One region of the Paenibacillus sp. FSL M7-0896 genome, then DNA from elsewhere that is predicted to be linked to it. Evidence: riboswitches for the same ligand, from Rfam matches in the RefSeq annotation. Region 1 holds a riboswitch; each other region holds the start of a gene.
What was found. Region 1 has a riboswitch for cyclic di-GMP ahead of MKY12_RS01670 (transglutaminase-like domain-containing protein). Riboswitches for the same ligand answer to the same signal wherever they lie in the genome.

Region 1 (3,274 bases):
AGGTACCGTCACTCCGGTAGCAGTTACTCTACCGGACGTTCTTCCCTGGCAACAGAGCTTTACGATCCGAAAACCTTCATCACTCACGCGGCATTGCTCCGTCAGGCTTGCGCCCATTGCGGAAGATTCCCTACTGCTGCCTCCCGTAGGAGTCTGGGCCGTGTCTCAGTCCCAGTGTGGCCGTTCACCCTCTCAGGTCGGCTACGCATCGTCGCCTTGGTGGGCCGTTACCCCACCAACTAGCTAATGCGCCGCAGGCCCATCCCCAAGCAGCAGATTGCTCCGCCTTTCATTCTTCTCTCAGGAGAAAAAAGAAATTATCCGGTATTAGCTACCGTTTCCGGTAGTTATCCCAGGCTTGAGGGCAGGTTGCCTACGTGTTACTCACCCGTCCGCCGCTAAGTCTGAAAGGAAGCAAGCTTCCTCTCAAACTCCGCTCGACTTGCATGTATTAGGCATGCCGCCAGCGTTCGTCCTGAGCCAGGATCAAACTCTCCAAATTGGTATTTAGAAAGAGCGATTGCTCATTTTGAAACATCTGACGAGAATTTACATTCTCATTTTTGGATCTCACCGAAGTGATCTCCAGATACTCACTCGTTGTTCAGTTTTCAAAGATCAAGCTCGTTGTTAGTGTCAATGTTGTCGTCACCAGCAACTCTTATAATATATCACGTTCATCTGAGCAATGCAAGCTTTATTTTTGAAATCACTTATTTAAGTAATCTCTCATTTCCTTTGCCGCTCCAACAACGCTTATTTATAATAACCTATCCTTCTATTAAAAAGCAACCTTTATATAAATAAAAATAACCCGCTTAATGACTAAGCGGGTTATTCTCAGATAATGCTATAGTTACAGCTATTCTTAGTAGAATTTCGCTGCAGTATATTTGCTTGCTGATTTGATCAGTTCAGTTGATGCTGTTTTCTTACCCAGACCTGCATCCACTGTAGTATCAATCGTCACCCATTTGCCGTTCAGGAACACTTCGTTCCAGGCATGGTATGAAGTTACATAGCTTGTATTCCCCATAACCAACTTGGTTGGAATCCCTTCACTGCGGAGCATAGTAGCGAACAAGGAAGCGTAATCGTAGCAGATACCTTTGTTGGTAGCCAGTGTGTTGTCGTTGTTCGGAATATAATCTGTGCTTACGCTGTTGGCCAGAGAGTAGTCATATTTCACGTTAGCTACGATGTAATTGTAGATAGCCTTAACTTTGTCTGCATCTGTGGTCAGACCCTTTGTAAGCTGGGCTGCCTTTTGAACGGATTTATCGGAAGAACTCCACTTTACATTCTGTACAGAGCTCAAATATACGGCATTCACATTGCTCATTGAAAGAGATACAGTCTCGGAAGATAGTACTTTGTATTTGTTGCCGGTAGTATTCTCAAGAACGGAGACCTTGTAAGAGCCATTACCTTGTTGCAGCGGGAACGTCTCGGTCGGTTTGGAAGTGTATAAGTTGTAAGTATAGCTGTTATTGTCCTTGGTAATCATGAGCTTCATCTTCTTGTCTTTAGGAACATCGTACGATACCCCGATAACCCCTTGATCAAGTTGTCCAACATTTAACCAGCTTGAATCTGCATTTGCTGCTTGAGCAGTGCCTGTCTGCACGGAAGTGACGATCACAAAAAGTGTAATCAGCATTAAATAAAACTTCTTCATGGATAAAACCCCTTTCGGTAGCTGGCTGCCATTCTTACGGGAAGGCCCTTTAGCTTTGCGTCCCTACCTTTCGATAGGTTTGCCGTTATCGTATAAGCTTTATCTGTCCAATCTACTGCCACATAATGACAGATTCAGAATGAAAACAAACAAAAAAAGCCTCTTCATTCGGTAACTGGCTGCCATCCATGACGGGAAGGCCCTGTAGCTTTGCGTCCCTACCTTTCGATAGGTTTGCCGTTATCGTGTATTAGCTTTCATAGTTATAGCTTACCATATCTCAATCTATTAGCAAGACCCAAATCACTAGATTCCCGCAAAAATAGACTAAAATTTTATGTTTTTTGACCTTTCTCAGCATTGTCCTATGACAATCAGGTCAACTTTGCATGAATGATGAGTCTGTGGGTCGGGTTGACAAGCGGATCACAGGTAATGAGGGTCAGAATTTTATCATCATCCTTACCCTTCAGTACTGAAATATCGGTAGGCTCTACAATAGATACATCATATACAACATATTTGTATTCCTGTCCGCTTGTAATAACAGTAATGGCGTCCCCTTTACCGACCTCATCCAGTCTGTTGAACAGCCGCCCTGCCGTTCTTGACCGATGTGCCGCAATCGCTGCATTGCCTACCGCGCCAATCGGAGCTGTCTCCTTCATATGCGCCGCTGCATGCTTCATATTGGTCTTGGTGGCGCCCTCCAGTACAGGCAGCTTCAGATCGATTTTATCGATTTCAATAATAGCGGTGATCTTGCCTCCCACTTCAATCTCGGGCGCTGTAGTGGGCACCGGCTCTTCCGCACCAGACTCTTCCGCCAGCAGCTGGGTGACTTCCGCATAAGGCTTGCTCAGATCCTGGCTGGCAGGAGCCGTAGCCGAAGGAACGATTTCACTATAGGCCTGTTCAGCCTCTTCCAGCAGCTTCTGCTGCTGACGGTCCTCGTACCATTCGCTTCCTTTGGGGTAGAGCATAATCAGGACCCCGGCAAGTATAATCAAATAGGATAACTTCCGCATGACAATCGCCTCCGCAATATAGAATAAGTGCTGCCCCCGCAGGGGACGGGGAAGACATACTGTACCTCTAGAATACCCACTTCCGGCTTCCAAAGAAATTAATGATTACTGTAACAAAGGTAACCAGTACCTTGGCCATCAGCACCTGGACGCCCAGCCGGTCAGTCAGCAGATGAATCAGCAGCACCGAAATGCCCAGCACCATCAGATTCAGGACAATAAATCTCACCAGCTGCATCCGGTCAAAGCCGCTATTCCCGCCTCTGTTCCCGCCCTTGAAGGTCACCTTCTTATTCCAGAAAAAGCTGTTGGCCGTCCCGGCACTGTAGGAAATAATCTGTGCAGGGGTGTTAAGCATGCCCAGGGAATGAAGCAGGGTAAATACCGCAAAATCTATGAACGTGTTAAGCAGGCCCACCGCATTGAATTTCAGAAACTGGATCATGCCTGCGCGCCAAGCCTTATCTTGCATAATCGCTTGCCTTCCGCGTGTCTTCGGCCTCTGCCTCCGGGTAGCCTCGGGTCTCGCGTACGATATAGAGCGGTCTGTCCTTCGATTCGTCATAGA
Region 2 (3,274 bases), 420 kb from region 1:
CCACATCAGATGGACATTCGCATCGCCTGCATTCTCGTAATACTCAACCTTGATATCGTACAGTTGCCCGGCAGTCAAGGCAATGCTTCCTGTGCGGGCAGTTCCGCTCTGCTTGACCCAGCTGTCGATGACTGCTGTGCCGTTCACCCACAAGCGGATACCGTCATCCGATGTAGTATAGAACTGATAGGTCTCACTGTAAGCCGGCTTAATCTGGCCGGTCCAGCGAATCGAGAAGTAGTCTACACCGAGTGCAGCATTAGGAGTACCCTGGCGCCAATTGAAGCTGATGACATCATCGTTACGCACCATAACCGGTGTCCCCGAGAGCGTCATGTTCTTGAAGTATTCTCCAAGCAAGCCATTCTGGGCAGGCTTACTGTCCGTATCACCGGAGGTTGGGACCGGCTTCGGAATCGGCGCAACGGTTGGTGTTGCAGTCGGCGTTGGTGTTACAGTCGGCGTTGGTGTTGCAGTCGGCGTTGGTGTTGGTGTTGCAGTCGGCGTTGGTGTTGGTGTTGGTGTTGCAGTCGGCGTTGCCGTTGGCTTAGGAGCCGCCGCCGGAGCAGACCAGGCCTTATATTGGTCACGGGTCAGTGTGTAGCTGTCATTCATGAAATTCTTGATTGTCGCCGTGCTGTTATTCTCATAGAGCATCTTGCCCCAGTTCATCATGAACACGTAATTCTGCTGAGTTAGCTTCAGCTTCGAGATGTTCGGCATTTCGCCGTTCTCGCCGATGCCGATCGGTTTGCCGCCAGCCAGGCTGGTCAGATCATCATGATATTTATTCGAGTAGTCGTTATTATATATATCTGCTGCCAGCACATCCACTCTGTCCGCGCCCGGATAGGTCCGTGCATAGGGATCAGAGTTGGCATTCGGCGCATTCGGGTTCCATACCCAAATCAGATTATTTAACTGATGAACATTCACGAACCGGTCATACATAATATTCCATAGTGCAGTGAAGTTGTCTTTCTTGCCCCACCAGAACCAGCCGCCGTTCATTTCATGGTACGGTCTCCAGAGGATCGGAACCTTAGCATCCCGCAGACTTTTCAGAGAGACAGCTACTTTATCCAGATCAGTGATCAGCGCATTATACTCTGGTGTCCCTGGAGTTACGTATTTGTTGAATTGTGCCTGAGTGATTGGCTTCTGCACATTGGACCATTCGTACTTGGTGCCCGGCAGATTCTGGTGGAAGGTCATGGCGACAATGCCGCCCGCTCTGGACCAGTTCGTTGCACTCCAGACGATATTTTTGCGTTGTGCTGCTACTCCGCTCTCGCTCTGTCCACCGATTGCTCCAAGCTCATAACCATGCAGTGCGGCGTATTGTCCGCTTGTTCCCTTCAGCTTGTTGCTCAGCTCATCCGGACTTTCGAAATAGTCATGCTGCCCTGTAATGATTCCGTTCCCGGAGATCTCATAGAGACTGTTCAGCAGCTTGACCGCCTCGGCTGAAGCATTAGGATTCACTGGTGCTCCTGTAGAGGAAGCAGCCTTGACAGTGGACGGGGCGATTCCCAGTCCCACGGGTACAGCAGACAATACCACGGCCAGCGACAGCACAGCGCAGAGCAAACGAGACTTACGGTAAGTTTTCACAATATTCTCTTCCTTTCGGTAGCCAGGCTGCCACTCTTGCGAAGGCCCTATAGCTTTGCGTCCCTATCTTTCGATTAGGTTTGCCATTGTCGTTTTGGAAGGATCAATCCCTCTTACCGTAAGTATCGTCGATATGCAAATTTAATGTAGAGTAAAAACAAATTTTGTCTAAAAAATAGTTCTAAATGCCTGATTTAAAATTGTAACAATTGGTTAAATAGATAAGTTAGACCTACGAAATGAACTGATGTAGAGCGATATCCTCCCAGTCCAGAGTAATACGGATATTGTCCTCCTCTACCAGCTCAGACCCTGTCTGCACCTCAATGAATTCCACATCGGTAAGAGCAAGAATGGCATGCTTGGTCCCTTCCGGTATCCGCACCACATCTCCCGCCTTCACCTTATGCATCTTCTCATTGATGACAATGCTGGCTTCCCCGCTGACGAAGGTCCAGATTTCACTGCGTTTGTGATGCAGCTGGTAGCTGATATTTTTGCCCTCATTGATGAAAATCCGCTTGGTCAGCACCTCGTTGCCCTCATCATATTTCACATAATCGATCACCTTGTAGTGGCCCCAGCGGCGCTCTTCGTACATCGGTCTTTGTTCAAAAGTCTTCAGCACTTCCTTGATCCGCGGACTCTCGGCCTTGTGCGTCACCAGAATGCCGTCCGGGCTGGCGGCGATAATCAGATCCTTCGCCCCGATTACCGTGATTGGAATATCCAGCTCGTTAATGAGGCAGGTGCCTTCGGAGTCAGCGGTGATGAAGCCTTTGCCGACATGGTTACTGGTCATTTCCTCGGTCAGCGTATTCCAGGTGCCCAGGTCTTTCCAGAATCCGGCGTAAGGCTGCACGACGATGTTCTCTTCTTTCTCCACCACTTCGTAATCGAAGCTAATCGAGGACAGCAGCTTATACTGCTTCTGCAGCTCCTCGTAATTGAGCGGCAGCCCTTTGCGCTGCAGGATATCCAGCAGGTAACCCAGACGGAAGGCGAACACTCCGCAGTTCCAGAGCGCTCCCCGCCTGATTAGCTCCTCAGCTTGGATGCGGTCCGGCTTCTCCTGGAAGTGGCTCACTTGCAGGTAACCATTCGCTCCCGCATCTGCGCCCGTTGGAATAATGTAGCCGTATTTCTCCGAAGCATGCTCGGGAACTACGCCCATCAGCGCCAGGTTCGCCCCGCTCACCAGCATGGTGTTCTCCAGCTGCAGCACCGTTTCGAAAAAGGAGGATTCCACGTATGGGTCCACCGGCAGAATCGCCACGGTCTCGCTTGGGGACACCCCCGCGATGGAATACAGGTAGGCCGCCGTCAGCGCAATAGCCGGGAAGGTATCCCGCCGCTCCGGCTCTACAATGATCGGCACCTCGCTGCCGAGCTGGCTCTGGATCATCTCCACCTGGCTGCGCCCGGTCGCCAGATACGAGGACCCGGCCATGCCGTTCTCCTCCAGCTGTCTCCATACCCGTTGTACCATTGATTCCGGTTCACCTGCCGGGCTTGCCAGTACCTTCAGAAATTGCTTGGAGCGTGAATCATTGGACAACGGCCAGAGCCGCTTGCCGGAGCCGCCTGATAGAAGTACTAGTTTCATAGTGAACCCTCCATATCGTATTGTTATTGGGTATTCTTATTGCGGGGAACTCTG
Region 3 (3,274 bases), 300 kb from region 1:
TTGTGCAGGAAGGTCTCGAAATGCTCCACCTGAACCAGCCGCTTCAGCAGCTCTTTGCGTTCTGTATTATTCAGCGGGGCAGGGGAGGTCATCGATTCCGCCTGGCTGTTGAGCCAACGCAGCTCGCGTTCATCATGCACATGCCCGAATTCATAAGCAATGGTCTGTGTATAGGCCTGGCGCATTCTGTGGACGGCATCCATCGCGGTATGCACATCCGCAGGGGCATTATCCCAGATCAGCGAAGCGGGCAGGGCATTAAGATCCTCACGGGTAAGCTCGTAGGTCTCCAGCTCCAGCCATTTGGCCATCGGGTTCGTGCTGCGCTCCAGCGGGTCAATGTCTGCGGCCATATGGCCATATATTCGAATATTGGCGATCAGCTTCGAGGCCTTGACAGCCTTCTTGAGCCACTCGGCATCTGCTGATACGGCAGGCCTTGGAGCCCTCTCGGCATCGGGTGCCAGTGGAGGGGGGCCGGATACGGTGAAGAGATCGCGGTAATGCTGTTCAACAGAAGAGGGGTCCTTGACAAATTGCTCATATCTTTCTTGGATGTAGCCCAGGTTGGGGCCGTAGTATTTGCTCCATACTGTGTCGTTATAGGGCTCTTTGACTGCCATGAATAGGTCCTCCTAACGGATAAACTCCACGCGAGGCATCCAGTGTGCCACTTGGCGGAGCTGCAAATGTTTGCGGTTTCATTCTCATCCTATTGTGCTACTTTCCGGCGGGGTAATCAATTCATACTTTCGGTCAATCCGTTCGCAATTTGGCATGATTCATTACAGTATTCATACGGAACTATCATAAATAGAAAAAACTCATATAACAGCCCGTTATACATACAAATGGGTAATTGTCTCTATACGATGTTGCGTGCAGCGGCAAGTCGGGGCGGATGGGGTTCCCTTTAGTATAATTAAACTATTAGCTAGTGTTTGAACTTGGAACTGGAAATATTTATACAAGCCGCTGGCAATTTCAGCTAAGTTTCCTCACATTTTTTCATAAAAAAATTCCAGAAAACGACACACTAATTGCGTATGATCTTGTATAATGTTATTGCGGAGAACGGTTTCATCGATTCTTGCCAGATCCTTTCATGATGGAAAGGGTCCAGTAAAAGGTAAACCTGCCGAAAGACAGGGGCACAAAGTCTCGGATCTAAAGTAGAAATACTACAAAGTAGCAATACTACTATGATGGCCGGACTGCCTGGGGACGCGAAAATTCTAGGAGGAGATTTCTTGGATATGTCCAACCAGGGGAATGACGAGCTGCAGGCAGTAGATCTGGATTTAGAATGGGTGCACTTGCTGATGTCTGCCAAGCAGGCGGGGATCGCGGCGGAGGATATCCGCCGGTTTCTAAGTGAGAAGGCGCTCCAGGCGATGTAAGGGCGGTCATCATTGCTGCGATACATACAGAAAAGGCACAGCGTCCGGTACGCTGTGCCTTTTCTGTATGCCGCTTGAAAGGCTGCCTTCGCCGAAGGCGGCCTCCCTGCCGTGCGGAGTCTTCCCTGTGGCATATAATGCCCGTCTAGTTGTCCTTTTGTTCCATGCGCCATTTCTGGTAATCGAGGAATTCCTTGAATTCGCGTTTGCTTATACCGGAGGCCATGGCCTCCTGAACAAGCCGGAACCATTCCCCGTCCAGAGCCTGTTCTTCCGTCTCTGCCAGTCCGCCATACAACAGTGCATGAATGGATACCTGAAGCGCGTCAGCGATTTTTTCGATGAATTGAATGGAGGGGTTGGATTGAATGTTCCGTTCCACATTACTGAGGTATGATTTCGCCACATCAGCCTTATCGGCAAGCTCGGATAACGAATAGCCCTTCTCCAGCCGGAGTTTGTGGATGCGGCTTCCCATAGTATCTGACACGATTACAACGCCCTCCGTACTTTTTTTGGTGAAAAATAAGAAGTGATATGCTTCGCGCTATACATTCTCCTTATCTTTCTCGTTGAAACGGTACCGCCCGTTCGAAGGCCGGCAAAGCCGTTTTCTCTTGTCAGTATAACAAAAATCCGCAAAACGGACAAAAATCCTTGAACCCGGCAGCGGGAAAAAAGAAACGGCATACCCGGCCCGGATGAGGGAGGATATGCCGTCTTGATGGATTGCTGAAACGCTGCCTTCCTAATAAAAGGACGGCAAAGCCATTTTCACTTGTATAGGCTGGCCCCTGATCTACTTGGCTTCTCCCACTCCTTGAAGAGCATCGAAGGTCCAGTTCAGAGCTAAGCCGTCACCCTGGAAAATGTTCTGATCGAGCGTGTTGTCTACGAATTCGAAGGCGATCTTGAAGGTCTTGGACCCGGCGGCGGCAATCCCTCCTGGCAGTACACCTGCTGCTACGAGATCGTAGCTGGGGGTATTTTTCAGATCCTTCAGGGAGATCTCGGACAGCACATGACCGCTTAATGATCCGCCGGTGTACGTATTATCGAGGAGCTTGACCTTGAAGTGGTCTCCGAGATCCTGGCCCGCGTTATCGCCCTTGGCATCGGTCACGGTGTAAGTGGTGGCAAGCTTGAGGAATTTGATATCCAGTGTGCCGTCATTGGACAAGGTGAAGGTGCGGACGGTGTAGTCTCCCGGCTTCAGATTCGTCAGCGCTACCGGAGTATTGAAGGAAGAGCCGAGCTTCAGCGTACCCGCTGCGAAGGTTGCCGTGCTGGTAGCTGTGGAGCTGAAGTAAGCGAAGGTGCCCCCGCCGATTAAAGACAAGCCCAGTGCTGCCGATGCTACGCCAAGACCCAATGTTTTTTTGATACCCATTATTTATTTCCTCCTCGAATGGTTTGTTTTTGTGGAATTATTTGAGCGTGCCTTTTTCCTGGTTGGCTTCGAAATTCAGAGTCAGTGCAAGCGTGTCGCCCTGATAATAGTTCTGCGGCTGGAGGGTCTCCTTGAAGGCGAACTGGATGGTCAGGTTATCCGAGGTGCCGGCTTTGATGCCGGACTTCTCTCCGCCTAAGATCGCTCCGAGAATTCCCCGGGCCACCAGATCGGGACTCTCCTGCTCCAGATCGGCCAGCGAGATGACCAGGAGCGGCGATTCCTTCTTATCCTTGTTCACGAGGAAGGTCACAATAATATCATCCTTGAAATTATGGGAGCCGTTGTCTCCCTGGGCGTCTGTAATGGCCGATGAGGTGCGCAGTACCACTTTGGGAATATTGAGCGTCCCGTCATTTTTAAGTTTGAAGTCCCGTAAGACCGTATCACCCGGCTTGAGATTGCTGAGATTAACAATGACGGA

Region 2: linked by a shared signal. The riboswitch ahead of MKY12_RS03400 (PA14 domain-containing protein) and the one ahead of MKY12_RS01670 (transglutaminase-like domain-containing protein) in region 1 are both predicted to bind cyclic di-GMP.
Region 3: linked by a shared signal. The riboswitch ahead of MKY12_RS00385 (anti-repressor SinI family protein) and the one ahead of MKY12_RS01670 (transglutaminase-like domain-containing protein) in region 1 are both predicted to bind cyclic di-GMP.

What each region holds. Positions count from the first base shown of each region.
Region 1 covers NZ_CP150250.1:390,711-393,984, reverse strand. The annotation lists rRNA gene MKY12_RS01675 (16S ribosomal RNA) at 1-502, opposite strand, end outside; gene MKY12_RS01670 (transglutaminase-like domain-containing protein) at 869-1,678, opposite strand; cyclic di-GMP riboswitch class I at 1,692-1,772, opposite strand; cyclic di-GMP riboswitch class I at 1,846-1,927, opposite strand; gene MKY12_RS01665 (class D sortase) at 2,053-2,706, opposite strand; gene MKY12_RS01660 (GtrA family protein) at 2,774-3,178, opposite strand; gene MKY12_RS01655 (glycosyltransferase family 2 protein) at 3,168-3,274, opposite strand, start outside.
Region 2 covers NZ_CP150250.1:814,757-818,030, reverse strand. The annotation lists gene MKY12_RS03400 (PA14 domain-containing protein) at 1-1,614, opposite strand, end outside; cyclic di-GMP riboswitch class I at 1,629-1,709, opposite strand; gene MKY12_RS03395 (sugar phosphate nucleotidyltransferase) at 1,847-3,220, opposite strand.
Region 3 covers NZ_CP150250.1:92,358-95,631, forward strand. The annotation lists gene MKY12_RS00380 (2-oxoglutarate dehydrogenase E1 component) at 1-623, opposite strand, end outside; cyclic di-GMP riboswitch class I at 1,119-1,222, shown strand; gene MKY12_RS00385 (anti-repressor SinI family protein) at 1,257-1,400, shown strand; gene MKY12_RS00390 (helix-turn-helix domain-containing protein) at 1,546-1,878, opposite strand; gene MKY12_RS00395 (TasA family protein) at 2,200-2,790, opposite strand; gene MKY12_RS00400 (TasA family protein) at 2,828-3,274, opposite strand, start outside.